3 regions of the Catenovulum sp. SX2 genome follow, and region 1 is predicted to be linked to each of the others. Evidence: predicted binding sites of a transcription regulator. Region 1 holds the regulator's gene; each other region holds the start of a gene.
What was found. The regulator sigma-54, encoded in region 1, starts transcription at its own class of promoters, with help from an activator protein. The targets are predictions, from matches to a motif close to GTTGGCACGNNNNTNGNNT.

Region 1 (10,033 bases):
TTTATGGTGAAGGTTGGAATTTTGGCGAAGTTGCTAACAACGCACAATTTGTCCAAGCAATTCAAACTGAGTTATCTGGCACTGAAATCGGCACCTTCACAGACCGCATGCGTGACGCTGTACGCGGAGGGGCACCTTTTGATGGCGGAGAGTGGATCCGCCGTGGCCAAGGTTTGTCTAATGGTTTGTATGTCATTCCAAATGAGTTGCAGCCTGAAGATAAACAAAAAGATGAGTATTTATTGTCTATGAACCAAGCGCGTATTGGTTTAGCCGGCAATTTAGCTAACTTTAAAGTTAAAAATGAACAAGGCCAGTGGGTCACTGGCGCTGAGGTTGACTATGGTGGCGCGCCAACGGGTTATGCGTTAGATCCGGCCGACACAGTTAATTATGTATCGAAACATGATAATCAAACTTTGTGGGATAATAATCAGTACCGCATTGCCTATCATGTTTCAACTGAAGATCGAGTACGTATGCAGTTGTTAGCCTTAGCTTACCCCTTGATGGGGCAGGGTATTCCGTTTATTCATATGGGCTCAGATTTGTTGCGCTCCAAGGCATTTTTACGTGATAGTTATGATTATGGCGATTGGTTTAATGCGGTCGACTTTGCTAAACAATCGAACAATTATCATGTGGGTCTACCACCTGAGGTCAAAGACAAAGATAACTGGGATGTTATTCGCACTCTACTAAAAGAAAACCAAGGGCGTGATTTAGTCAAAGCTGCGGATATTGAGTTTAGCGCTAAGGTTTTCCAAGAGTTTTTACGTATTCGCAGCGAGAATAAGTTGTTCCGTTTAACTACAGAAAAACAGGTTATGGATAAAGTGACTTTTCATAATACTGGGCCAAATGCTGTTGATGGTGTTATTGCGATGAAAGTTTCTGATTTTTATGGTGAGCCTGTGCTGGATAAACGCCAGTCGTTAATGGTTATTTTTAATCATGGCGCTGAGAAAATTGATTTGCGATATCCGTCAGCCAATTTGTATCGTTTGCATCCTGTGCAGCAGAATGGTGTTGATAAACGTGTGCAGCAGGCAAAAGCATTAGATGGTCGTTTTGTTGTACCGGGTTTATCTGTTGCTGTGTTTGTGACTTCGCATAAGGATTAGTTTTCTAGCTTATTTATGCTAAGTCTTATGGATGCTGTGCTGTGAGATTGTGCCAGCACGCTAGTTTGAAGCATAATTTTCTAAAAACGCTGTGCGCCAGTCCCTGGCCGCTCCCACAAGGCATCCATGCCTAGTGAAGTTTTAGAAAATTAGCATTCAAACTGGCTCCTAATGGGCAATGATATCGCTTCGTGAAATTACTGAGAATATGTGCCAGCAAGCCCGTTAGAAGCATAGGTTTTAGTCGCTAGATGTTTTGTGGCATAGAAGACAAAAGGTGAATGAGATATTGTTCGCAAAATCGTAGTGCTCTACAAAATGCATTGAGCACGACTTCGTCGATGAAGCTTCGTCCTGTCGCTGTCCATAGCTCCACCTCATTCAGCTGCGAAGCATTGCTTCGGTCTTCATTCGCCCCTATCTTGTGAAGTTTTGCTTACAACATACTCATCCACCTTTTTCGCAAATTTATTGCGGTTGTTTTCCCCGACTGTTTGCTTTGAGTTTTACGCAATAAATTGATTTAAAAGGGGTAAAAATTTGTTAGTCAGATATATCGCAAGTTCTTAATTTCACAGTTAATGGACGTAGAACACCTTCTGCCAATAGTGCTGCATAAAAGAGGACTACTAGGTTAACCGCATATGCTCTGTGCAGTATTACCGGGTTCTCAGGTATGTCAAAATTTGAATGGATAGAAATTGTATTGATAATTAAACCCACAAAAGCGCCGGCATAAACAAATTTGTTTTGGTTTAGGTAGATTGCTGCTAATTTTTTCGCTTTGATACCACCAGCAATTTCGTCCGTAAACAGGTATTTAAGACCCATAAAGGACTGGTGCAGTCCATCCACACCAAAACTGATGATAGTTGCTGCACAAGTGAATAAAAGCACAAATAGTAAAGCAGGCAAGTCTACGAAGAAGGATATTTCGCCGCCCAACCACATAAACATACCAATGGCTGAGGACATCACCAATAAAGCTATAGCATTGTGCGCAATCATCTTTTTAGTCCAGTTAACCTTAATATCGTTTGATGTTGTTTGTAATTCTTGAGGAGACAATTCGTAAACTGATGCTAACGAAAGTGTCGATTCGGCAGATGCCTTGCCATCTGATTCAATCCTTTGAATGGTTCTAACGGAGAGTCCTGTTGCTTTTGCTAGCACTTCTTGCGACCAGCCTTTTTCATTTCGAAGTTGTTTCAACTTATCGGTTGATAAAAACATTGTGTGTCCTTCATTGCTTTTCTTTGTATTCAAGTATGCTGTATACGATTTAAATTGCAGTAATTTTTACCCGTCATATTGACGACAGCGATACGCCAAGCATTCAAACTGGCTTTGAATGGGCATTATTATCGCTTTGTGCAATTGCTGCGAGATTGTGAATAAGCAGCTTAATATACTGTTAGCTAGGTGCAATATGCTCAAAAGAGCAAGAGCATAACTTTCGCAAAACCGCTGTGAATACATCCTTGTACGCTTCGCTTTTTCATCCATGAAAAAGAAATTTTGCTCCAAGTTATTCCTCTTACTCTTTTTTACTTATGAGTTGCGGGTAGTTTTTTAACCGCGATATCTGAGTTTGTTGAGGATGGGAATTGCGAGTAAACGAAGCAACCTTGAATTGCATGGATGCAATTCGAGAGCGCTCAGGGAAGACTTGCAGCGTTTGCTGAGTTATTCGGGATTTCCAGCCTATTTGCTGAGACTTTGCCGCGATACAGTGTCCAGAGGATATTCATTCTACTTCTGGCTGCAGTGTACGGCCTAGTAGCGAGTTTAAACATGCAGACTATGCAAGCCAAAACTACATCAATAACCAGCTGGCAGTGCCTAAGAAAGCAAAGATACCAACAATGTCAGTGACAGTGGTTAAAATAACACTGCCTGCTAATGCTGGATCAATATTAAATTTCTTTAATATAAGTGGAATGGTTACACCTGAAATACCGGCGGCTATCATATTCATCAACATAGCAAAGGCGATAATCCAAGCTAGGGTAAAATCTTGTTTCCAAATACCGACCACAGTGGCAATGAGCAGCGCCCAAATTAAACCGTTTAAAAAACCAATTGTGAGTTCTTTAAGCAATAAGCTGCGGGTATTTGATTCAGAAATGTGCCCCAAGGCCATAGCACGAATAACTAAAGTTAAGGTTTGATTACCAGCAACACCGCCCATACTTGGCACTATGGTGTTTAAAATAGCTAACACAGCCAGTTGGCTTAATACATCTTCGAAAAAGTTAGAAACGGTTGCGGCTAACAAAGCGGTTAATAAATTAACCCCCAACCAAATAGAGCGTTTTTGGGTACTTTGTACAACAGGCGCGAAGGTGTCTTCTTCGTCATCTAAACCCGCCATACTCATCATTGAGTGTTCTGCGTCTTCACGAATAATATCAACCATATCATCAATGGTAATACGGCCTAACAAGTGGTTTTGTTCGTTAACAACTGGCGCTGATATCCAGTTATGTCGTTCAAACATTTGTGCCGCTTCACTTTCTGGCATAGTTGCAGGAATCGGCACTAAATCAGTATTCATCAACTGTTCAATTACGGTTTCAGGTTGAGACGTAACCAGTGACGACAAACTGATGTCACCAATTAAACAGTCATCTTTGTCTACTACATACAGGCTGTCAGTGTTTTCTGGTAAATCAGCACGGCGGCGTAAATAACGTAACACCACTTCAACAGTTACATCTGGTCGTATGGTGACAGTGTCGGTATTCATTACTGAGCCGGCAGTGTCTTCTTCGTAAGCTAATGCGGCTTCTGCTCTGTGTCTGTCTTGCGCATCGAGTGAGCTTAAAACGTCTTGGTATAGTTGCTCAGGTAAGCTACGTAAAACACCTGCAAGATCGTCTGTGTCCATGCCTTCAGTTGCTTCGGCAACGGCTTCTGGCATCATTTGGCGTAAGATACTGTTTCTTACATCTTCACTCAGCTCTTCGAGAATTTCACCATGAAATTCAGAGTCGATAAGTTGCCAAAACGCCATACGCGATTTGACTGGGGATGATTCTAAAATAAATGCCACGTCACAAGCAGGCATATTATGCAGCGCATTACGCACATGCACGAACATGCCGCGGTTTAACGACGCGGTTAATTCATGCAAGGTTTGGCTGGATAATGATTGCTCGTATGCTTCAGGCATATAACTGCAATGCTCCTTGGCAGTTTATTCCCCAATCCAAGATAAATTAGTAACGAAATTTGGGGCGCTGATGATTACCAATAGTTTAACTAAAGTATTAGATGCAAGCCACTTTAAAATACAAAGACTTACTCACCTTCGTGAAAGCGTGCGTTAATTAAATCTTCGACTGCTTGCAGCGCTTGTTCGGCTTGTTCACCATTACAACTAACTGTGACTTCTGTGCCTGTTGCGCCTGCTAGCATCAATAACGCCATAACGCTATTTGCGTTAGCTGATTTACCGTCACATTCAATGGTAATTTCGCATGGATAAGCTTGTGAAACTTTAACTAATTGGGTTGCGGCGCGGGCGTGTAGACCTAATTTGTTTTTTATGAGCAGTGTTTTGCTGAGTTGCACTTGTTAAACCTCAAACAGGGCGGGAGATGCCCGCGAAGCAGGCAATATAGCTGATTAAATTGCCTATGGATTATTATTTGTCGTGTTTATTTTGCTCACGGTGCACAATAGCTACATCTGAGTGGCGTGAGGCAAAATACCAGCCGATCGCTTCGGTAACATAAACTGACCTATGTTTACCACCCGTACAGCCAATTGCCACTGTTACATAACTACGATTGTTTTGTTCTAACATCGGCAGCCAGTCTTCAATACAACTGCAAATTTTGTCGATAAAAGCTTGTACTTCTTCGTGTTGTTTTAAAAAGTCTTGTACTGGTTTATCTAAACCTGTCAGTGGCCGCAAACTTTCGTCCCAATGTGGATTAGGTAAAAAACGTGCATCAAAAACGTAGTCTGCATCTGTTGGTATACCAAATTTAAAACCGAATGACTGAAAGACTAACCTTAAATGACCCGCTTTTTTGTTTAACACTTTATTGGTGATAATTTTATTTAAATCGTGAATGCTCAGCTCGCTGGTATCGATAAACAAGTCGCTCATTTCACGAATTGGCCGTAACAGTTCACCTTCTTCAACGATTGCTTCTTCTAAACTTAATCCTGCTTGCATCAAAGAAAGTGGGTGAACACGGCGTGTTTCAGAATAACGTTTTAATAAAGTTTGATTGCTTGAATCCATATACACAACAACAACGTCAGCGACGCCTTTCAGTTGGGTAATGATGTTGCTTAAATCTTGTTGCCAGTCGGATATGTTACGAATATCTAAGTTAAGCGCGATACGGCTATATTTGCCTTTTAATGCATCTGGTAAAAACGGCAATAACTGAATTGGAATATTATCGACACAATAAAAACCTGCATCTTCAAGTTGATCAAGTGCGGTCGATTTACCTGAACCCGAACGACCTGACAGTATGACAAGTTGTAACATAGTTTATTCCGTAATAGCTTGAAAAAGTTCCTGATTAGTTTGCGCTGATCTTAAGCGTTTTAAAATACTTTTATCCGAAAGTTTTTGTGCAACAGCTGCTAATGATTTTAAGTGTTCGTTGCATTGGTTTTCTGGTACCAACAGAGCAAAAAAAACATTAACCGGCTGGTTGTCTATCGCGTCATAATCAATAGCTTCTGCTGTGGTAATTAATACGGCTAACGCTTTAGTTGTATTGGCTAAGCGGCCATGAGGGAGGGCGATACCATTACCTATACCTGTACTACCTAATCTTTCTCGATTGAGCAAAGCTGCGGTAATTTCTTGTTCGGTCATTTCGCTAATATGCTGTGCAGCTATTTGACCTATGTGCTCAATAATTCGTTTTTTGCTAGAAACAGAGACTGCACATTCAGTGCAGTCTTTGGATAAAAAAGATTGAATGTCCATTAATGGCGTTTCATTTTCTCTTTATGCTTGATGACTTGGCGATCCAGCTTGTCTATCAAGGAATCTATTGCGGCATACATATCCGTATGCTCGGCGTTGGCAAATACTTCACCACCGTTTAAATGCAGCGTTGCTTCTGCTACTTGATTTAGCTTTTCAACGTTGAGGATAACATACACGTTATTGATGTGATCAAAATGACGCTCAAGCTTTGCAAACTTGTTGTCGACGTAATCTCTTAGTGAGTCAGTAATATCAACATGACGACCAGTTAAATTGATTTGCATAGGCTCTTTCCTTTTTTGGTTTATGCCTTCTAAAGAAGGCTCTTACGTTGGTTTGACGGCGGAATTGACAACGACTCTCGGTATTTAGCTATGGTGCGTCTAGCAACCATAATACCTTGATCCGCTAACAATTCTGCAATCTTGCTATCACTTAACGGTTTTGCTGTATTTTCAGCAGAAATCAGTTTTTTAATCAAAGCGCGTATTGCGGTTGATGAACATTCCCCACCATTTTCAGTGCTGACATGACTTGAGAAGAAGTATTTCAATTCAAATATACCACGTGGTGTGTGCATATATTTTTGTGTCGTTACCCTAGATATGGTCGACTCATGCATTTCAACTTCTTCGGCAACATCATTTAACACCATAGGTTTCATGGCTTCATCACCGTACTCAAAAAAACCTTGTTGTTGTTTTACGATACACCTTGCTACTTTTAACAAAGTTTCGTTACGACTTTCAAGGCTTTTTATAAACCATTTTGCTTCTTGCATATGCGAACGGATAAATTGTGAATCCGACGTATTGCGTGCTGTTTTACTCATAGCTGCATATTCTGCATTTATCTTGAGTTTTGGCATGCTGTCTGGATTTAATTCAACTATCCAATCGTCTTTAATTTTTTTAACTGCCACATCTGGCACTATATATTGAGCTTCTTCTGCAACCACAGCGTTACCCGGTCTTGGGTTTAAGCTGTGGATGAGTTTCATCACTTCTTTTAGCTCGTCTTCTTTTAGTTTAGTCTTCCTTGCTAAAGTTCGGTAGTCTCTATTACCTAAAAGTTCGATATAATTTTTAATTACTTTTTTGGTTTCGGCTAAATAGGGCGTATCTGCTGAAAATTGATTCAGTTGTACGAGCAAACACTCTTTGGTATCTCTGGCCGCAGCACCAACTGGATCAAAGAGTTGAATGCGTTTAAGTACTGCTTCTACTTCTTCAACTTCAACTAAATCGTCTATTTCTTCGCTTTCTATGCCTAAACTTTCAATTATGTCTTCAACACTAACAGTTAAATAACCTGAGTCGTCGACTGCATCAATAATGGCTATGGCGATAGCTCTGTCGACTGGTGAAAATGGCGTTAAATCCATTTGCCATAATAAATGGTCACGAATTGACGTTATGGTTTCACCTTGGTAAACCATATCATCGTCAGGGGCTGCACCACCTGAGCCAGTTCCAGTACCTTGGGTAAAGTGGTCATCCCAAGTGCTGTCGGTCGCTAAATCTTCGCGAATATCTTCGCGTGATAGTTCGTCACGGCTGTCGGGCACTGCATCTTCGTTTGATTCGGTATTATCTTTGCCGTTTTTTTCTTCTTTTTGTTGTTTAGCTTCGTTTAACGCGTCTAATGATTCGAAGTCCTCGCGGTTTTCTTCAGATTCCAACAAAGGGTTGCTATCAAGCGCTTCTTGGATCTCTTGCTGAAGATCAAGCGATGACAATTGCAACAATCGAATAGCTTGTTGCAACTGCGGGGTCATAGTTAAATGCTGACCAAATTTTAACTGAATAGTTTGTTTCATTAATTAGACGATTCGTTATAGTTTAAATTGTTCACCTAAATACACGTTACGTACTTGTTTGTTATTCAGCACATCGTTGGGTGCACCAGAGGCAATTAACTGTCCTTGGCTAACGATATAGGCTTTTTCACAAACATCGAGCGTTTCACGCACATTATGGTCTGTTATTAGTACACCTAAACCCCTATCTCTAAGATGGGTGATAATTCTTTTTATATCAATAACGGATATAGGATCTACCCCGGCAAATGGCTCGTCCAATAAGATAAATTTTGGATCGGCCGCTAGCGCTCTGGCGATTTCTACCCGTCTTCTTTCACCACCGGATAATGCCATGCCCTGACTATCTCTTATGTGGGTGATATGAAATTCTTCAAGTAGCTCTTCAAGTTTAGCTTGTTTTTCGCTTTTGGTAAGCTCAGGTCGCATTTCTAAAATAGAATAAATATTTTGTGTGACCGTTAACTTTCTAAATATAGACGATTCTTGTGGTAAATAACCAACACCTGCACGGGCTCTTTCGTGCATTGGAAAGTAGGTCATGTCTTTGTCGTCTAATAGAATTTGCCCAGCGTCATTTTCCACTAATCCGACTATCATGTAGAAGGTAGTGGTTTTACCAGCGCCGTTTGGCCCCAATAAACCAACTATGCTGCCGGATTCAACCTGCAGAGAAACATTTTTAACCACTTGGCGTTTTTTATAGGCTTTAGCTAAGTTGGTTGCGATTAACTTCGGCATTAATTGTCACCACTTTTTGGTGTTAACACAGTACGGACTTTTTGCCCTTTTTGATTATTGCCGGAAGCGACAAGTTTTTGTGCGACTAAGTCATATTCGATAACATCACCACTGACCTGGCTATTTTGCTGTGAGATATTGGCATTGCCAGACAAGGTTAAAATACGGTCTTTTACTTTGTATTGAATATTTTTCGCTGTTGCTATCAGAGTTTCACCACTGTCTAACACTTGTTTATAGCTAGCCGGTAAACCTATAGCTCGCAAAATGTCTTGGCTTTCAGGGTCGTCTTCATCCGCTTTGATGACTTCTAATCTATCTGCTTTCATACGCAACGAACCCTGTTTTACTTCTACGTCGCCAGAAAAACTTAAGGTATTGGTTTTTATTTCGAGCTGTTGCTTTTTCGCATCTATGACTATGTTTTGGCTAAAGTCTGCTTCTAGCGCAATACTTGGTGCACAGATAAGACTACCGATAAAAAGTGTGATGATTTTATTGTTTAACAAAGTATTCTGCCCGTACTTGCTCCACGAGTTCAAACTCTTGGGTTTTTAAATTTCCACGTAAACCTTGGCCACTAAAGGTCATTTTGTTGGCGACACCAGTCACTTTTGCACTGGTTGATATGGTTTGTGCGGTTAAATCCATGTTGAGCCTATTTACATACAGTGTATCAAACCAATCGTCTGGTTTGTTAGCCATAACTGCAACATTGCCTTCAAGTTCTAGTTGGCGATTGTCGTATATTACACTGTCGTTGGCACTGATGATCCAGTGCTGCTGCTGGTCGCTCGAATATAAAATATATCTTGGATTCTGAAAATAGGTAAATTCAAGTTCTTGATAATGTTCTAATGAACGTGCATTGAGTTTGCTGTGAATTTGACCACTTTGGTCGTATTCTGTTCTATTTAATGCGGTTATTTGGTAATCGGGTAATGCGACACGATCAAATGCTGCTATTTCTTGTGGTTGCGAACTCCATTGCAGCCAAAAGTATTGGCTGATCGCAACTATAATTAAAACTGACAGCAGCAGTCGCTTCATACACTCATACCTTGCGCTTGCTCTAATACGCCGCGCGTTTGTAAGAAAATATCGCAAGATTCACGCACAGCGCCAAAACCACCACGGACATGCGTTTGATAATGGCAAATTTGTTGAATAATTGGGTGCGCATCGTTCACTGCGATTGCTAAACCAACTTGCTGCATCACAGTTAAATCAGGCACGTCATCACCAATATATGCAATTTGTTCATCTGTGATACCCAGCTTGTTTTTTAACTCAATATAGCATAGGCTGCAAGTTTATCTTCTTGTCCTTGATAAATGTGCTGGATACCTAACGAGCTCATACGCTTTTCAACTATCTGAGATT
Region 2 (10,033 bases), on a different replicon from region 1:
GAATCCGATTTAAAGCTTTGTATGGTTTGCGAGGCTAAACTTTGCGATTAAACCGCAAAACGGCACCCCAAATAGTGGCGGCAACAAACAACAAAATTGCCAGCATTGTGTGTAAGATTGGAAACACGATCACATGCATATGCGCTGCACTTTCTAAACTATCTGCTTTACCGTTTGACGCATAATATACAAAACCAATAAACCCAAACAACGCCGAAGCATAAGCTGTGACACAATAAGGTTTAGAATATTTCGGCAGCAACTTGTGAGCGATAAAGTGTACAACCACACTGAAAGAGCCTGCTACAAGAGCATAAATAACAGCGGTTCCAATATTACCAACACTGCCCAATTGCTCCTCATAACCATTAAAAGCAGCAAACACTGCGGTCATTAATATGAGAATACATTGAATTTTCAAGTGCATACCAGAGAACACCGAACAATTTAATACCGACCCACGGGGTCGTTTTTCTAATTTCAATATTGATAACAAATAAATAGATTGTACGCCAGCGCTATCTCTCAAAAAATTCGTTTCTATGCTTGGGATAAAAATTAGTAAATCGATTAGTTTATACACCTAAACCAATTCATGTCGATTGAATCGACATATAATCTAATCATGTCGAAAAAATAGAGAAATTTAAACATGAGTCGGCAATTTGATGAAAATATTCATCATAATGGCCAAAACAAGCCAAAAAGATGAATATATCCATCTTTTACCAAGGCTCCCCAATCAAACATACCTCAACACAAACTTAGTATTGCCAAGCTCAGGTTGCGGTATGGTTTCTACTTCAATTTGGGTTGAGAAGTATTTAGCTACACCTTGCAACACACCTTCAACTAATTTAACTAAGTTGCGCTCTGAGGTATAAACCAGTTCAGCTTGGGTGTCAGATATTGCTTTGTAATCGAATGATGGTGGGGTGGCATCTGGGTAGAGTTTTTTAAGTTCAACTTTATGAATGTGGTCAACCGTTTCTAAAAACTTGCCCGGATGGGCGTAAGTGGTCATATTTTTCGGTACTAAGCTGGCTAGGCGCGGGAATATCCATTCACCAAAAGCAAATTGCGCTTGGTCTGGGGTTATGCCAAGTGCATTTACTGCATGGCCAACCAATTCAAATAATTGTTCGTCTGGGTAATTTTCGGTGCGCACAAAACTTTTAGATGTATCAAACGAGCAGGCATCTAAAATTTTAAATAGGGTGGTTTCGTCGCTCGCTTCTTCAATAAATTCTTCAAGTAAATTAAAAATGTGACCTTTCATACGGTTACCTCTATTAAACTTTAGTGCTGCCCGGCAGCGTAATGGTAAATGTTGTACCTTGCCCTTGGATGCTTTCTACCCAAATATGGCCGTTGTGTTGATTAATAATCTCTTTACTAATTGCAAGGCCTAGGCCAGTGCCTTTGCCAACATCTTTGGTGCTAAAAAATGGGTCGAATATTTTAGCGATAATCTCAGGCGCAATGCCGCAACCACTGTCGGCCACCTTAACTATATTTTGGTTACCGTCGTTGGTTAAACTTACCTTAATGTCACCTTTGCCTTTTAACGCTTGCGAGGCGTTCACCAATAAATTTAAAAACACTTGGCTAAGTTTGCCGGCAAAGCCCAATACTGGCAGTGCAGGTTTTAAATCAACTGTTAGTGCTGCTGTGTACTTAATTTCGTTTTGCACTAGGTTGAGGGTTTGCTCTATTACTGCTAACAAATCTACTTGCTCAGGTTGTTTTTGTTCTGCGTGTGAAAATGCACGTAAATCGCTGACTATGCTTTTTATCCTTAATAAACCTGAGCGAGACTCACTCATTAAGTCGGGTAAGTCTTCTAATATGTAATCTAACTCGTACTTGTTTGCCAAATTGCTAAAGCTAGTTGCAAATTGCGAATGCTCTTTTGCAATTTGCTGCAATTCAGTAAAACACTTTTGCAGCTGCTGCGTATATTCAGTGAGCGTATCCATATTGGACAACACATAACCTGTCGGCGTATTAATTTCATGCGCAACACCTGCGCTGAGTTGGCCGATAGAGGCTAGTTTTTCTTGCTGAATTACCTGAATTTCTTGTTTCTTCAAGGTTTCGTAAGCTGTGCTAAGTTCTTCATTTAAATGATAAAGCGAGCGTGCTTTATCTTCTAACAAGTTCTCTGCATGCGCGCGGCCTTGTTTTTCACGCGCGAGTTTGCGCTCCAGCGCCGCTACCTTTTGTTCTAGTTGTTCAACTGTTTGGTTTGACATCAGCTACCTCGAATCACACTCACTTAAATTAAAGAAGCTATTGGCTGTTTTGCAACCTGTTCTTTGGGTTCTATTCAAGGGTATTGCAAAAACAGCGCCGCTTTTGGGTTGGCAGAAAAGTTGCAACATTCCATTTAGTTTATGGTTGGTCTGGTTATTTTTTGCATTTTGCGACCAATCCTTTTTATTTAATGAGGTATGTATGCGAGTAAGAGATCAAATAAAGCGTTTGCTCTACCTATCGCTATACGCAATTTTTCAGCGTAGCCGACTATTCTGGCTGCCGTTTGTGTTAATTCCACCCATTATCATAGTCAACGCTTTGGTTGCGCAAAAGCAGTACGTTAATCACGCAACTATCTTGATTGAAGAATCATCTTTACTAAATCCGTTTTTAGACGACTTATCTTTCTCTTTTGAATTAGAAGAGCGTATGGCTGCATTAAATACCTTGGTATTAAGCCGTAAAGTATTAACTCAAGTGGCAAAAGACGCGCAATTAGTAGATGAAAATGCATCTATTAAACAAATAGAAGAAATGCAGCAAAAGCTCTCGCAAGCTTTGTCGTTGCAATTGGTTGGTGATGAGCTGGTTAAAATTCATTTTAAATGGCACGAGCGTGCTGTTATGAAAATTGTGCTTGAAAAAGTAGTAGAGCACTTTATTGAAAGATTACTTGCACCTACCAAAGCATCGCTAGATACCTCAGAGCAATTTTTTGCTGAGCAGTTAAATTATCAACGTAAAGAGTTAGAGCAAGCTGAAGATTTACTCGCGCAGTTTAAACAAGAGCACAGTGAGCTTTTGCCTGAACTACTCAATGAAAATAGAGAAGCGCTACAGCAAATTGAAAAACAAAAACAGCTGAAAAAAGTTGCTTTGTCTGGTGCTAAAGCGCGTTTGCAATCGCTAATAGACAAATTGGGCAAAGCTAACCCGGTAATAGGCGCAATTGAGGAACGCATTGTCAGGGTTGAATCTGAACTTGTGTTGCTAAAAGCTCGTTATACCGACAAACACAGTAAAGTAGTGGCTAAATATCGCGAGTTATCTAGCTTAAAAAAACGTCAAAAAGAATTGGTTGAAAGCAAACAAGAGTTTGATACCGACAACCTAGATCAGCTGTGGCAAATTGCCAATGCTTTACCTGATAGCCAAAACGGTACGCAGAACTTATTGGTGTCGCAAATTGTTTCTTTGCAGGATGCAAAAAACGAAGTTGAGCAAATAAAACAAGAGTTTGAAATGCTCAATGAACAAGCAAAAGAAATTTCGGTCAAGATGTATCAATCGTCTGATATTGAAAAGAAATTACGCAAGTTAGAGCGTGATTATTCGGTTAAATCAGACCTATATCAAGACATGCTCTCGCGTTACGAAATGGCCAAAGTAACCGGCAAATTAGTTCGTTACGAAGGGCCTGACAAAGTTAAAACCATTGAACGTGCCTACAGCCCAACTCAGCCAATTAATACACCTATTGTAATGGTGTGTATTTTAGCTGTGGTTGTTGGGGTATTTGCTGGGTTCTCATTTGTATTTGTTGCTGAACTGAGCGACAGCCGCTTAAAAGACAACTTTAGAATTGAACAATTTACTGGTTTACCGATAGCAGCCAAATTGCCAGTGGTAAACGACGAAGAGTTTGACCAACCTATTACTTCAAGAGGTTATTATGAACAATCAATTTAAAATTATTCAACTTGTACAGCACTTCCAAGCAGGTGGATTAGAGAAAATGGTTATCGACCTGTTTAAAACCAGTCGATATGGTAAACAAACTTTATTGGTTGCGCTTGAAGGTACAGTTGAACAGGCGATTAATAATATGCCTGAGTTGGCTGAGTATAGGTCACAAATTATTTGTTTAAATAAGCCAAATAGAACCTCTGTTCGTAGCGTTTGGAAACTTTATCAGTTATTGCGTCAGTACCAGATTAAAGTGGTTCATTCTCATCATGTTGGCCCGCTGTTTTATGCCTCTATGGCTAATTCACTTAATTTAAATAAAAGCCACCACATTAGCACTTTGCATGATGCATGGTATTTGCAAAATGAAAAGGCTTGTAGCATTACGCAAATGTCTGCGCAAATTGGCAAAGTAGAATTTATTGCAGATGCAGCCGCTGTTGCACAGGCTTTTAATCAAGCATTGGGCGAAGCACACCCATCACCAAAAGTGATTTTAAATGGAATCGACAGCAAGCGTTTTATCCCTGCAAACAAACACTTAGCTAGAAATAACTTAAATTTACCGCAAGATAAAATACTTATTGGTTGTGCAGCTCGTTTGGCTGAAGGTAAAGGGCAAGACAAACTTATTCAACAGCTTGCATTTGCGCCGAAAGAATTTGAATTGGTACTGGCCGGTCAGGGCGAGTTTAAACAGCAGTTATTACAGCTAGCTCAAGAATTTGATGTTACCGAGCGTATTCATTGGTTAGGTTATATGCCCGACACGGCTCAATTTTATCAAGCTATCGATATTTTTAGTTTATTCTCGCAAAAAGAAGGTTTGCCATTAAGTATTTTAGAAGCATTAGCTAGTGGCGTACCTGTGGTTGCAACTGATGTGGGTGGTGTCTCTGAGGTACTCAGTGAGCAAAATTCAATTTTACTCAAGCCTTACGACGATACTTTATTAATTAGCGCCTGGATGCAGGCACACCAATTGCTACAAACTAAGTCAGCAAGTGGTATTCGCAAAAGTATGTTGGCGAGCGGTCATTTGAAACACATGGTGTCGCATTATGACAACTTATTTACCCAGGCTTTCGCTGGATAACATTCAAAATTTTTGTAGCAAGAGGTGAGCTTATGTTGTTATGGTTTTTTGCATTAATTGGATTAGTCGCGTTTTTTTATCATCACTGGATATACACTCGGTTGTTAAAACGTTTGGTTGGGACTAAAGCTAACTCAACTCAGTTGAGTCGTGTTGTTAAGCAAGATGCAAAAATTTGTATTTTGATCCCTGTTTATAACGAAGCTAAACATATGTTGGCCAAGGTAACTAACCTAGCTGCATTGGATTATCCACGCGAACACATTCAAGTACATTTTGGTTTAGATGGCTGTACAGATGCAAGTCAACAAACTATTCAAAATGCTTTGCAGTTGGCAGAACAACAAGGGCTTGAATGTTATGTACATAACTTTGCGCAAAACCGCGGCAAAATCCAAGTGGTTAACCAGTTAATTGAAATCACCAAAGAACTGGCGGATATTCATGTATTTACTGATGCAAGTTCAATTATCAGTTTGGATGCGCTGTGTCGTGTTTTAGATAACTTTGAAGATGCAAAAATTGGTGTTGTTTCAGGTGAATACCAATTAGCGGATCAACATAACGACAACGAATTAGAATATTGGCAAATGCAAAATGAAATTCGCATTTTAGAAAGCCAAGTACATTCTGCCATTGGTGTACCTGGGGCATTTTTTGCCATGCGCAGTAAATTAATTAAGCCTCTAAACAAAAACGTTATAAATGATGACTTTGTTATGCCTATGTTGGCCGCTTGCCAAGGGTATAGAGTTATAGTGGACAGCAATATTCAAATTGTTGAATTACAGGTTGATCAAATGGCCTGTGAAAGTAAAAGACGTTTACGTTTGGGCGCAGGTAACTTGCAGCAGATATTTTTATTGCCAGAGCTATTTAAGTTTAGTGGCTTAAGATTGTGCTTTTTCTCAGGTAAATTTTTACGTGGATTAATGCCGAGTTTATTACTTTTGTCTGGTTTGAGTTTATTGCTGTTATCTGTGCAAGGTTCAGTTGCCGCGCAAGCCGTGACCAGTGTTTTATTAACTTGTATTGGTGCTGGATGTATCGCAGATCTGTTAGGAAAACGTCTGCCGTTACTGTCGCTTGCGTATTATGCTTTTATTCAATACATAGCTAGTTTATGTGGGCAAATAAAGTATTTATTGGGCCATTATTCAACCTCATGGAAAGCTGCACCAGCAGCGTCTGCTAACTCCGCAATCAAAGATGCATTTGAGCAACAAAAGTTAGTTAAAGCGGTTAAACGCAGTTTTGACATTGTAGTTGCAAGCATAGGCATAATTGCATCAGCACCCATTATTTTAATGGCTATGCTGGCGATAAAACTGGATAGCAAAGGTGATGTAATTTATCGCCAGCTCAGAGTCGGTGAAGTAAATGACCAAGAATCTAAACTCTTTTACATTTATAAATTACGCACTATGGTCAGTGATGCAGAAGCAAAAAGCGGCGCAGTGTGGGCAAGCAAAAACGATAGCCGTATTACTAAAGTCGGCATGTTTTTACGCAAAACCCGTATTGATGAATTACTTCAGTTTATCAACGTATTAAAGGGGGATATGTCGATAATTGGCCCTCGCCCAGAAAGACCGTGTTTTTATCAAACTTTGTCGAAAACCATTCCTATGTATCAATTCAGAACTTACGGTATTAAACCCGGCATTTCTGGTTGGGCACAAGTGTGCAATGGCTACGATTCAACAATTGAAGACGTACGCAATAAAACAGCTCGCGATTACGGATATGCGTTAGCTTTAGCCAATTTTAACTCTTGGCTAAAATTAGATTTGTACGTAATGCTGCGCACAGTTGGCGTAATGCTGAAAATGCAGGGGCGCTAGTGATAGGCGCCAGCTGCAATCACTTACTCTTAGAAACTTTTTAACCTGAACTCGGGATAAAAAGTTAGCTAACGCATTGTAATTAAGCAATAAAAATTAATATCTCCTTTTCTAAGGAGATATTTATCCTGAGTTCAGGTTACCCAGCCTGATTTTTGATTTTTGATTTTTGATTTTTGATTTTTGATTTTTGATTTTTGATTTTTGATTTTTGATTTTTGATTTTTGATTTTTGATTTTTGATTTTTGATTTTTGATTTTTGCAATATAAAAGCTACTTTTTGCAAAATGCAAATCCACGGCATTAACTTGCGATTACCATTTTGCAAACAAAAAAATCAAGCTATTGATTTTATTGACAATTAAAATTGGCATCTAGTTTGTATTTATCAAAGTAACTCCATTATTTTGAGGTACAGGCAAATGGCAGACGTGATGACCACAGAGAGTGTACAAAATACTCAATCAACAGAAACATTCGTTTTAGCAATCAACAAAGAATTCGATGCTCACCAAGTTGAGCTAGCGCGTGTTGCATTAGACAGCTTAGTAGAACAGCCACACCCAACTGTGGTTTTAGATTTTTCCGAAACTGCTTTTATTGACTCATCTGGCATAGGTGCAATTGTCTATCTATATAAAAGATTGCTTAAACAACAGCGTCAAATGGCTATTTATAAGGCGGCTGGACAACCACTCAAATTAATGACCATGTTGCGGGTAAACCAAACAATCAAGTTTATTGACGACTTAACTCAAGCTGTTTAGGAGTTGTTTATGTTTAAGGGTATGCGAGTTTTATATGGCGTGTGTAGTGCTGTGTGTTTGCAGTTATCCGGTTGCGCCAGTTGGCCAGAAGAAGGCAAAGGTGGTTGGGCTGAGTATTATCCACCCGAGCATAAAATGGCATCTGAAACTTGGTATTGGCAAAGCGAAGCTGTGTTATGGCGCGAATTTCAACATCTACAAATCGTTTATAACCAACTGGTTTTCCGTGGTTTAGAAGACTGTTTGCCCGGCCAAGCATACCAAGCAAAACATAAACAAATTCGCATTCAACGCGAGCTAACCGCCGAGTTATTGCAAGACGCTGAAGAAAACATTCGCGCTTTTAATCATCAATTGGTTGCACTTGATAAATTATTAACCCGTTTACTTGCACAAACCGACTGTAAGCAGACTGCATTGGCATCAAGCCACATGAGCAGTGAAGCGGTCGAAAATCCGCAGCAAAGCTTATTAGAAAATATTCAACGGCTTGAAAGTTTATTAAATTCAGACAATTTATTTGAGTTCGACAGTTTTGAGATACCACCCAAATATCAGCAAAGATTAACTCAAGCTGCAGAGCTAATGCACAGCATGCCGCAGCTAGATATAGTCTTGGAAGGTTATGTCGACCACAAAGGCAATGAACAACACAACCGCTTATTAGCTTTTGCTAGAGCTAATGCAGTAAAACAATTTTTGCAAAATCATCCAAAGCACCCAAAGCACAACATGGAACAGCCTTTGCACCGTATAACCTTAGTTGCATCAGCTGAGCAACCAAAGTTAGCTGAAGCAACAAATCAGGTTGGTGATGCCGCTATTAGGCATTCACAAAGGCAAGTTCAAGCTAAAGTTATGCTAAACCCAGTTATGTTAACTGAGCTTTTGCAAAATAAAACTCTGGAACATTCGCAAAATGCAAATGAGCAAACACAGCCAGCCTTATTGCTTAAATATTGGCAGCCGCATTTGCAGGCTAACCCACAGCAACATGGTAATAGGAGGCAGTATGTTACCGAATAGTAAAAACTTGATGTTTTCCATTGTGTTATTGGTGTCTATGTTTTTATGCCAAGTAGTATTTGCACAATCAAACAATTTACAAGTAGGTGACAAACTCTATTTACACGTGCCCGGTGAAGTCGATTTTGCTCAGTCATTTCAAATTGAATTAAATGGTAAATTAAACTTACCGGAAATTGGCGAAGTGTACGTTGAGGGCAAAAGCATTGAAGCTGCGCAACAGGCGTTAAAGTTAGCTTTATCGCAAGTATTTATCGACTTAGATCAGTTTTATATCGAGATAAAAGAGCGCGAAAAAATCATCACAGTTTTGGGTTATGTAAACGAACCAAATCAAGTACGCATTCCTGATTATGGCAATGTACAAATGGTTTTGAACCAAGCTAAAGGCTTAAAGCCGGGCGCGCAGTTAGATAGATTTCAAATTCGTCGTGATAGCGAAGTAGTGGTGTTTGACTACAAATCATATTTAGACTCGGGCGATTTAACTATTTTGCCTGAGTTAAAAAGTGGTGATGTGTTATTTATTCCTGCATCACCTTTAATTGGTAATGTACAAGTAGAGTTTGATGCGCAAACTTTATCATCTAGCGGCGATGCGAGCGAAGCGCAAAAAGCGGTAACTTTGTTTGGTGAGTTACACAGCCCAGGCACTTTTTCGTTCAAAAAAGATATGACTATTATTGACGCGCTAATGCGTGCCGATGGTGTGACTCGTTATGCGGATGTCACCAAAATTCGTGTAATTCAAAACAATGTGCCACAAACCTTTGATTTAAAAGCTTACTTAGATTCAGGTAATGACGATTTATTACCGCGCATTCAAGAAGGTACAACTATTTATGTGCCTATTATGGTTGAAGACGTCGATGTATCACCTCGTACTGTCTATATTATGGGTGAAGTGCAAAAGCCCGGTGCGTATGAAGCGCCAGACAATGTCTCTTTTTTAGATATTCTCGCCAACGCTGGTGGGCCAACTCGTTTTGCCGAAACGCGACAAATCCGTCTATTAAAAGAGTCGGGCGAAACCATTCAAATCGATTTACAGCAATTTAATGAAAATCACGCACAAGTTAATTTGCCAAATATGACGCCGGGCGACGTGATTTTTGTGCCTGAAAAAACTGATATCAACGAAAAAAGCTGGTTAAAAGTAGCGCCAAATCGTGCGGTAAAAGTCATGGGCGCAGTTCATCACCCTGGTCGTTACGAATGGAGCGATGAAATGGATTTAATGGATTTACTAGCACATGCTGGTGGCCCATTAAAAGGTGCTAATGTGACTGATATTAAAATAGTAAAAAGTACCAGCAAACAAACAATTCGTTTTAATTTAACTGAATATGTTCAA
Region 3 (10,033 bases), 600 kb from region 1:
AACCATCCATAGTGGTTAACTCAATAGCTTGATGGTAACGCTGCCAAAATGGGGTAATTTCTTGGGCAATAAAACCTTGCCAGTTAACTTCTCGCTCGGTAAGGCCAATCGACATAGTTAGCTTCCATAAACGTTATTAAACTGCATTTATGAAAGGCTAACTTATCGTAACAGAATGTCAATTCGGGATTTTTAACCTAAATGTTTAATTCTTTCATTTTGCGCGTGATTGTATTTCGACCCCAGCCTAAACGACGGGCGGCTTCTTGTTTATGCCCCATAGTGTGGTGCAATGCGCGCTTAAGCATTATGGTTTCAAATGTAGCTAATGCATCGTCTAAAATATCATTTTTACCAGAGGATAATTGCTCATCAACCCAGCGGGTTAATAATGTTTGCCAATCACCAGCAACTTCAGTTACCGCTGCTGCGGTTGGCTCTGGTGCATCTAATAATTCTGGCGGTAAATCGGCAATTAATACCTCTTGGCCACTCGCCATAACTGTCAACCAGCGGCAAGTATTCTCTAACTGTCTAACATTACCAGGCCAATCTAAATGACTAATATATTCAGCAGCTTCAGGTGATAAACGTTTTTCTTCGACACTCATCTCTTTTGCGGCTTGTTTTAAAAACTGCGCAGCTAAACGAGGAATATCTTCTTTACGCTCACGTAACGGCGGTAAATGAATGCGAATAACGTTTAAACGATGGAATAAATCTTCACGGAATTTACCTTCGGCAACTAACTTTTCTAAATTTTGATGGGTTGCAGCAATAATACGTACATCGGCACTTAAAGGTTGACGACCACCCACTCGATAAAATTGACCGTCAGCTAAAACACGTAATAAACGCGTTTGCACTTGCAGTGGCATATCACCAATTTCATCTAAAAAGAGTGTGCCGCCATTTGCTTGTTCAAAACGACCTTCCCGTACCGCATTCGCACCCGTAAACGCGCCTTTTTCATGGCCAAATAATTCAGATTCGATTAAATCGTTTGGAATAGCCGCCATGTTCAACGCGATAAATGTGTTATCTCGGCGCGGACTGTGTTTGTGCAAAGCACGTGCAACCAGTTCTTTACCCGTACCAGACTGACCGTTAATCAACACACTAATGCTAGAACGTGATAAACGACCAATTGCGCGGAAAACTTCCTGCATAGCAGGTGCTTCACCTATGATATCGGTCGAGATTTGTTCTTCTTTTGGACGACTACGTTTTTTACGACTGTTCTCTTTAACATGGGTTAATGCACGCTGGGTTAAACTGACAGCATCGTCTATATCAAACGGTTTTGGTAAATATTCAAATGCACCACTTTGATAAGCATTAACCGCGGAGTCTAAGTCTGAATGCGCAGTCATGATAATGACTGGAATTTCCGCATCTTGTTGATGAATTTGTTCTAATAACTCCATGCCATCCATTTCTGGCATACGGATATCAGAAATAACCACGTCTGGACTTTCGTTTTTCAGCGCGTCTAACAACTCAAGTGGCGATTCAAACGATGTATTACTGATATCAGCTGCATCTAGGGCTTTTTGCATTACCCAGCGAATTGAGCTGTCATCATCAACAATCCAGACTTTAGTCGCGTTCATAACCTATTCTTTCCTATAACTCTATCGGTAAATATACGGTAAATTCGGTGTGGCCCGGCCAGCTTTCACAATGAATACGGCCACGGTGTTGATTAATCAAAGTTTGCGCTATTGATAAACCTAAACCTGTACCATCTGATTTAGTGGTAATCATTGGATAAAATAACGTATCACGAATATGCTCGGGTATACCTGGGCCATTGTCGATAATCTTGATAATCGCCGCCAACTTATGCCTTTGACCATGAATGGTTTCTTTGCTGGCGATCCTAGTTTGGAACGTTATTTTGCCTTGGCCTTGGCTTTGTAATGCTTGATACGCATTACGCACAATGTTTAATAAGGCCTGATGAATTTGCTCTTCATCAACCACAAATTCAGGAATACTTGGGTCGTAATCACGATAAAACTTTACTACATCAGAATCGGATTCGAGTTCTATCAACTGACGAATTTGTTCTAAAATTTTATGAATATTGGTTTGGCTACGTTTAGGTAAACGGTTTGGCCCAAGTAATCTGTCGACTAAATTTCGCAGTCGATCAGACTGATCCATGATAATTTGCGTGCACTCTTTCAGATCATTGTCATCCAACATTTTGTCTAATAATTGTGCAGCACCACGGATACCACCAAGCGGATTTTTAATTTCGTGGGCTAAACCCCGAATTAAATCGCGCGATGCTAACATTTGTGATTGAACAAAACTTTCTTGGCTGACTCGTTTTATTTGATCAATTGGATGAACTTCAATTAATAAATGAGTGTCTTTTTTTGACTTCACTGGGGTAAATGACATTTCGGCCATAGCATGATTTTCATCTATGGTAACTAATGACACCTCAGTATCAGTAAAACCTTGGTTGGTGGGGATAGCTTGCTGTACACGCTCTAAATCGAACGAGCTATAACGGAATAGCTGATCAAACGACAATTCTTTTAATCGACGCGCGCTTAGTTTAAAAAAGCTTTCGGCAGCCGGATTGGCATAGAGTATTTTTAACTCCACATCAGTTACTAAAATGCTGCTATTAATGTTATTAAGGATTAGCTCGCTAAACACTTTTGCCTCGTTGCATACAGCCCAACGCACCAATTTAAAACAGTGCACCAAAATGTAACACCAAGGCGAATAATTACCAATTAGAATTTTAACTAATTAGGCTTAATAACAGATGCCCGGTGCATATAAAAAGTTCTGGGTTTGGACGATGCAATAACCTTGCCGTTTACATCAAGCAATTCAACTTTTAATTGATGCTCACCGCGATAAACATCTTTAAGCATAAATACTGAACGATTTTGCGGCTGGATAACAGCTTCACCATTGAGTAAAACTCGTACCTGATGTTCGGCTTGATAAGTAGGAGATACTTGCACTGCGACGTACACTGAGCCAGTGTTGTCACGTATGGTTGCTTGGTCAATAGGTTGAACTAAACGGACTTGATAAGTTTCTGCTTGCTGCTGTTTGTCCGCTGTATTCGTCTGCCTAGTTGGCGTAACACTAGGTATAGATTCAATTTTACTTTTTGGGGATATTTCTTCGGCATCTGGGTGGGGTGTATCAGAGAATACCAACACGCCTTCTGCGTTGCGGTATACATAAACTTTGGCAGCAATGGCGTCCAATGCAAATAACAAAGTTAAACAAGTAATACAAATACGGCTATAGGTGCCGACTAATTTAACCACTGTGTAATTAATCCCTTTACTAACAACGAGTCCGTTACTCTACTCTGACTAGTTGCATTTATCCATAAAAAAAGTCCGCCAAGGCGGACTTTTTTAACATTTTCAAAACAAAATTTTGAAAATTATACGCTGTAGTACAATTCGAACTCAACAGGAACTGGAGTGATACGTACTTTGTTAGCTTCTTCAGTTTTCAACTCGATGTAAGCGTCGATCATCTCGTCGCTCATTACGCCACCAGCTGTTAAGAAAGCACGGTCAGCATCTAAACATGCTAATGCTTCTTCTAAAGATGAAGCAACTTTAGGAATTGCAGCGTCTTCTTCAGGTGGTAAGTTGTACAAGTCTTTATCCATTGACGGACCTGGATCGATCTTGTTGATGATACCGTCAAGGCCAGCCATTAACATAGCTGTGAAACCTAAGTAAGGGTTTTGCGTTGGATCAGGGAAACGACACTCGATACGACGTGCACGATCAGAAGTTACGTATGGAATACGGATAGAAGCTGAACGGTTACGTGCAGAGTAAGCTAACATTACTGGCGCTTCGAAGTGTGGTACTAAACGCTTGTAAGAGTTAGTTGATGCATTTGTGAACGCATTGATTGCTTTAGCATGCTTGATGATACCACCGATGTACCATAAAGCTTCTTGAGATAAACCAGCGTACTTGTCACCAGCGAATACGTTTTTGCCACCTTTAGAGATAGATTGGTGAACGTGCATACCAGAACCGTTGTCACCAACGATTGGCTTAGGCATGAAAGTAGCTGTTTTGCCGTAAGCGTGAGCAACGTTATGGATAACGTATTTTTTAACTTGAACTTCATCAGCTTTTTCAACTAAAGAGTTGAATTTAGTAGCGATTTCGTTTTGACCAGCTGTAGCAACTTCATGGTGATGCGCTTCAACAGTTTGACCCATTTCTTCAAGGATTAAACACATTGCTGCACGGATGTCAGAAGCTGAATCGACTGGAGGAACTGGGAAGTAACCACCTTTAACACCAGGACGGTGACCAGTGTTACCACCTTCGTAATCTTTACCTGAGTTCCATGCTGCTTCTTCTGCGTCTACGCTGTAGAAACCGCCACCCATTGATTGAGAGTATTTAACGTCATCAAACAAGAAGAACTCTGGCTCTGGACCGAAGTAAGCGTCGTCACCGATACCAGTAGATTTTAAGTATTCCATTGCACGCTTAGCGATTGAACGAGGATCGCGATCGTAACCTTGCATAGTAGCAGGCTCGATGATGTCACAACGAATGTTTAATTGAGCTTCTTCTGCAAATGGGTCTAAAATAGCAGTTGATGCGTCAGGCATTAAAATCATGTCAGATTCGTTGATGCCTTTCCAACCAGCGATTGAAGAACCGTCGAACATTTTACCTTCAACGAAGAAATCAGCAGTTACCTGGTGAGCAGGGATAGAAACGTGCTGTTCTTTACCTTTAGTATCAGTGAAACGTAAGTCAACGAACTTGATTTCACCTTCTTTTAACATATCTAGAATTTCTGCAGACATTGCAATCCTCCGGAAAATTATAATTTTAACAGCGCACAAAAACGCGTTGCCGATAACTAGCAATAATTGTACCACCTCATAGGCAGACAATTTTACTAGCCTTCAGGCTTGGTAATAATGCGTGACCAAACCAGCGCGCACCAAAAAGATGCATAAAAAGCACCAAAAAAGCGCAACCCCTTTATGTGCCTAAAGTGCGCTAACTTCGCTGCCATAAAATACAGTATTGTAAGAATTAATAGAATAGCTTTAGAAAAAATTTAGCGAGGTTTTAGAAGAATATTTAACTCTTTTACAAAATCACTACGGATAATTGGCAAAACAACTTTTGGTCAATTAAGATTATTTGTTAAGAAACGTAAACAAGTCCACTTATGGCAAAAAAAATTTATACCGCCCGACAGCCTATTTTTAATCGCAAACAAAATGTGGTTGCCTACGAACTATTGTTTCGTGACGGGCCTGAAAACATCTTTCCGGAAAATATTGACGCGACCCAAGCAACCTCGCGTCTGCTTGTTCGCACGCATTTTTCGCAAGGGTTAGAAACAATAACCAATAGTAAACCTGCTCTGATCAATTTTTCGGAAAAATGTTTGTTGAAAGAATTACCGTTATTGTTGCCGAAAAACAAGGTAGTGATTGAAGTATTAGAGTGTGTTGAACCCACTGGTAAAATTTTGGAGATGTTTAAAAAGCTCTACCAAGCAGGTTACCACATAGCTTTAGATGACTTTGTTTTTGATCCCGACTGGCAACCATTTTTTAAGTACGTAAAATTAGTTAAATTCGATATGCAAAATACTCGAATTGACACAGCTCAACAGCATATGGAGCAAATACGCCGCTATAGCAAAAACTGTCGTTTTTTGGCGGAAAAAATAGAAGATCATTTAATGTTTGAGCAAGCTGAAGCAGCGGGTTTCAACTTTTTTCAAGGTTATTTTTTCTGTAAACCAGAAATGTATGCCTCCAACGAAATTGAAAGCAACAAACGCATTTTAATTGCTTTATACAAAGAGCTGATGCGTGAAGAACTCGATTTCCTCAAAATTACTCAATACTTTGAGCAAGATTTAAATCTTTCGTACAAGCTACTGCGTTTTATTAATTCTGGGTTATTACCGATCACACAAAAAATGCAGTCAATTCGTAAAGCCATAGTGTATTTAGGCGAAAACGAAATGCGCAGACTCATAGCATTATTAACCACCAGCGTGTTGAGTTATGACAAACCTAGAGAGCTTATTCGCCTAGCGACCATTCGCGCGCGTTTTTGTGAACTCATGGTCAAACGGCACACACCTCAATTAAAAGAACATGCTTTTCTGGCTGGGTTATTTTCGCTATTAGATGCCATTTTGGATCAACCACTTGAAGAAATACTCGACACTCTGCCTCTGTCTGAAGAAATCGTCGAAGCCTTAACCACTTACCATCAAACGCCAATCAAAATTGCGTTAACGACTATCAAATTATACGAACAAGGTAGTTGGCACTTAACCACAATGGAAGCGATGAAACTTAGATTTAGTTACGATGATGTATGCAGCTGTTACAAACAAGCGATTGAGTGGATGCATAACTTCGAATCTTGTTAGTGCGCTATTCTGGGCAAAATTGTTAACAAATATTCTATATAGGTAATTGACTAAAATTCGCGTATAATGCGCGCAAATTTCACGAGGTTGCTCAAACATAGGGCTTGACCTCAGTTAAACCCTGTAAATATAGAAGTTAACCTGATGAACTTGAATAACTTACGCAACATCGCAATTATCGCGCACGTTGACCACGGTAAAACCACGCTAGTTGATAAACTATTGCAACAATCTGGTACGTTAGAAAGCCGCGGTGACGCGGAAGAGCGTGTAATGGACAGCAACGCGTTAGAGAAAGAACGTGGTATTACTATCTTAGCGAAAAATACCGCTATCGATTACCGTGAATTCCGTATCAACATTCTAGATACCCCTGGACACGCCGATTTTGGTGGTGAAGTAGAACGTGTACTTTCAATGGCTGACTCAGTGTTGTTGTTAGTTGACGCGCAAGAAGGCCCTATGCCACAAACGCGTTTCGTAACGCAAAAAGCTTTCGCACACGGTTTGCGTCCAATTGTTGTTATCAACAAAATTGACAAACCGGCAGCTCGCCCTGATTGGGTAATAGACCAAGTATTCGACTTATTCGTAAACTTAGGTGCAACTGACGAGCAATTAGACTTCCCTATCATTTATGCATCTGCTATTAACGGTTGGGCAAGTACTGAAGAAGACGTGCAAAAAGACGACATGAACGATTTGTTCGATGCGATTTTAGAGCACGTTGAACCGCCTGTAGCTGATCCTGAAGGTCCATTACAAATGCAAATTTCACAGTTAGATTATTCTAACTATGTAGGTGTAATTGGTATTGGTCGTATTAAACGTGGTACAGCTAAAGTAAACCAACAAGTTACTGTGATTGGTGCTGACGGTAAAAAACGCAATGGTAAAATCGGCCAAGTATTAGGTTATTTAGGTTTAGATAGATACGAAAAACAAGACGCAAATGCCGGTGACATTATTGCGGTAACTGGTTTAGGCGAGTTAAAAATCTCTGACACCATTTGTGATCAAAACGCTGTTGAAGCTTTACCAGCGCTAGTTGTTGATGAACCAACTGTTACCATGACTTTCCAAGTAAACAATTCTCCATTTGCTGGTAAAGAAGGTAAATTTGTTACTTCTCGTCAAATTTTAGAGCGTTTACAAAGCGAATTAGTCCACAATGTTGCTTTACGTGTTAAAGAAACTGAAGACCCAGATAAATTCCGTGTATCAGGCCGTGGTGAATTACACTTAGGTGTTTTAATTGAAAACATGCGTCGTGAAGGTTACGAGTTAGCAGTATCTCGTCCTGAAGTTATCTTGCGTGAAGTTGACGGTGAGTTACAAGAACCATTTGAAACTTTAACTGTAGATATCGAAGAAGAAAACCAAGGTACTATCATGGAAAAACTTGGCTTGCGTAAAGCTGAGATGACTGACATGGTGCCTGATGGTAAAGGCCGCATTCGTATCGACTTTATCGTACCTAGCCGTGGTTTAATTGGTTTCAAAAACGAATTTATGACGTTAACTTCTGGTACTGGTTTGATGTACCACTCATTTGACCACTACGCAGCACACAAAGGCGGCGAAATCGGTCAACGTTTGAATGGTGTACTTATTTCAAACGGTATGGGTAAAGCTGTTGCATACGCATTGTTTACGCTACAAGAACGTGGTCGTTTATTTGTTGAGCACGGTGTTGAAGTTTACGAAGGTATGGTTATTGGTATTCACAGCCGTGACAACGATTTAACTGTTAACCCATTAAAAGGTAAGCAGTTAACTAACGTTCGTGCAGCAGGTACTGACGAAGCGTTAACTTTAACGCCACCAATCAAGTACACACTTGAGCAAGCATTAGAATTTATTGATGATGACGAATTAGTTGAAGTAACGCCTAAGAGCATTCGTGTTCGTAAGAAGTTCTTAACTGAAAACGAGCGTCGTCGTGCATCACGTGAGAAGAAAGACTAATTATTAGCTTTCTTTGCTTGATGTAAAAAAAGGTTGCTGCGGCAACCTTTTTTGTTTGTGTATTAAACTCGTAAGCTAAACAGAATATTGCGAGCAGAGTAATGCTAGTCCTATGAATCCACTATTCAGTGATATCCGCCACAGATTGGCGTTCAACTAAATCAGCCATAAACAGATGGGTTTGTTTAGAATGTTTAGCTTCTTCTTTAGCTAACGACAAAGACAACTCAACTGCATATTTAGCCATTTCTTCAATTGGGTAATTCATTGTGGTCAGTTTTGGCAAACATGCTTTAGAAATTGGCAAGTCATCAAAACCAACTACAGATATTTCTTCCGGTACTTTAATACCCGCTTCGTATAATGCGTGCATCGCACCTATTGCCATTAAATCGTTATAAGCAATAATTGCCGTGACTTTTTTGCCACTGGCGAGCAGTTGTTTTGTAGCTTCTTCACCACCTTTAATATTGGCGGTTGATTCTATTACTCTATCGTCTGCTAGTTGAATTCCACGCATCATCATAGCTTGTTTAACTGCTAATAAACGTGCCATAGGATCGCCATTTTGATAAATACTGGTGATCACAGCAATATCTTTATGGCCTTTATCTAACACGTAATTTGTCGCCGTTTGCGCACTAGTGTTGTTGTCAAACCAGACACAGCGCTCTGAGATTTCTGGAATAAAACGGTTAATCAATACCAAACCGGGGATCTGTTTGCTTAGCTCGACTATCTTGTCTTTTTCAGAATATTCACTGTGTAGGATAATAGACTTACAGCCTTGGCGTACCAGTGAATTGATCGATTCTAACTCGGTTTGGCTTTCATACATTGAGTTGCACATCATTAAGTGCAAGCCTTTTTCACGTGCAGCTTCTTCAGCACCTGCTGCGAGTGAGCCAAAAAACGCCATGGAGATTTTTGGGGTTACTAATCCGACAATTGGTGCGTCTTTGATGATGTGTGGAGGCGTGTAGTTAGCGCGATAGCCTAACTCTTGGATTACTTTGGTCACACGTGCACGGCATTGTTCTCCAACTTTACCTTGTCCATTTACCACTCTGGATACGGTTGCGGTAGATACACCTGCTACTTTTGCTACATCTTTTATTGTGACCATGTCTTTCTTTTACCTACTTGTTGTTTTATTAGTTGCTTTGTTTATTTTTGGCAAAGTCAACCGATTATACCCAATGAATGTTTTTTTGCACATTTCAAAAATTCGCATAGTCGGCTGCGAATTCAGTGCTCTTAATCCATAAGGTAAATGGGATATTTTTCGTCAAAACGCTGTAAATACTTCCATGTACGCTCCCAAACAACATCCATGTTGTTTGAAGTTTGACTCAAAACATTCCCATCCACCTTATTAGCAATGTGCTCACTTCGAAAATAATCACCGCGACACAGTTGCCAAACAAAAGCATACTCGAGTGCTGATTTTCTAAAACTTCTTTATCAGGGATGATAAAGCAGAGCGTCCACGGATGGATTCACAGCGTTTTTAGAAAATTATGCCTCGAGTGGGCTTAATTGCACCCAACTCGCCGCCCGCCTAAACAATGCACAAAGCTAAATAGCGCACTATGCAAATTTTACGCAGCAACACGGCAGCCAGATA

Region 2: ACMZOO_RS18615 (GumC family protein) is a predicted target of sigma-54. The motif match lies at 2,363-2,381, and genes of this name have one in related genera.
Region 3: glnA (glutamate--ammonia ligase) is a predicted target of sigma-54. The motif match lies at 4,895-4,913, and genes of this name have one in related genera.

The regions. Positions count from the first base shown of each region.
Region 1 is NZ_CP182493.1:2,460,616-2,470,648, forward strand. It holds gene pulA (pullulanase-type alpha-1,6-glucosidase) at 1-1,124, shown strand, start outside; gene ACMZOO_RS10310 (helix-turn-helix domain-containing protein) at 1,668-2,357, opposite strand; gene mgtE (magnesium transporter) at 2,941-4,299, opposite strand; gene ACMZOO_RS10320 (HPr family phosphocarrier protein) at 4,428-4,700, opposite strand; gene rapZ (RNase adapter RapZ) at 4,774-5,637, opposite strand; gene ptsN (PTS IIA-like nitrogen regulatory protein PtsN) at 5,641-6,087, opposite strand; gene hpf (ribosome hibernation promoting factor) at 6,087-6,374, opposite strand; gene ACMZOO_RS10340 (RNA polymerase factor sigma-54) at 6,404-7,909, opposite strand; gene lptB (LPS export ABC transporter ATP-binding protein) at 7,925-8,650, opposite strand; gene lptA (lipopolysaccharide transport periplasmic protein LptA) at 8,650-9,159, opposite strand; gene lptC (LPS export ABC transporter periplasmic protein LptC) at 9,146-9,700, opposite strand; partial or broken gene kdsC (3-deoxy-manno-octulosonate-8-phosphatase KdsC) at 9,697-10,033, opposite strand, start outside.
Region 2 is NZ_CP182494.1:300,683-310,715, reverse strand. It holds gene ACMZOO_RS18630 (hypothetical protein) at 35-427, opposite strand; gene ACMZOO_RS18625 (heme NO-binding domain-containing protein) at 743-1,279, opposite strand; gene ACMZOO_RS18620 (sensor histidine kinase) at 1,293-2,255, opposite strand; gene ACMZOO_RS18615 (GumC family protein) at 2,458-3,948, shown strand; gene ACMZOO_RS18610 (glycosyltransferase) at 3,932-5,041, shown strand; gene ACMZOO_RS18605 (sugar transferase) at 5,074-6,885, shown strand; gene ACMZOO_RS18600 (hypothetical protein) at 7,020-7,172, opposite strand; gene ACMZOO_RS18595 (STAS domain-containing protein) at 7,309-7,653, shown strand; gene ACMZOO_RS18590 (OmpA family protein) at 7,663-8,679, shown strand; gene ACMZOO_RS18585 (polysaccharide biosynthesis/export family protein) at 8,666-10,033, shown strand, end outside.
Region 3 is NZ_CP182493.1:1,857,883-1,867,915, forward strand. It holds gene ACMZOO_RS07810 (alpha/beta fold hydrolase) at 1-115, opposite strand, end outside; gene glnG (nitrogen regulation protein NR(I)) at 198-1,613, opposite strand; gene glnL (nitrogen regulation protein NR(II)) at 1,627-2,676, opposite strand; gene ACMZOO_RS07825 (DUF4124 domain-containing protein) at 2,769-3,308, opposite strand; gene glnA (glutamate--ammonia ligase) at 3,431-4,837, opposite strand; gene ACMZOO_RS07835 (EAL and HDOD domain-containing protein) at 5,212-6,438, shown strand; gene typA (translational GTPase TypA) at 6,583-8,406, shown strand; gene ACMZOO_RS07845 (LacI family DNA-binding transcriptional regulator) at 8,528-9,532, opposite strand.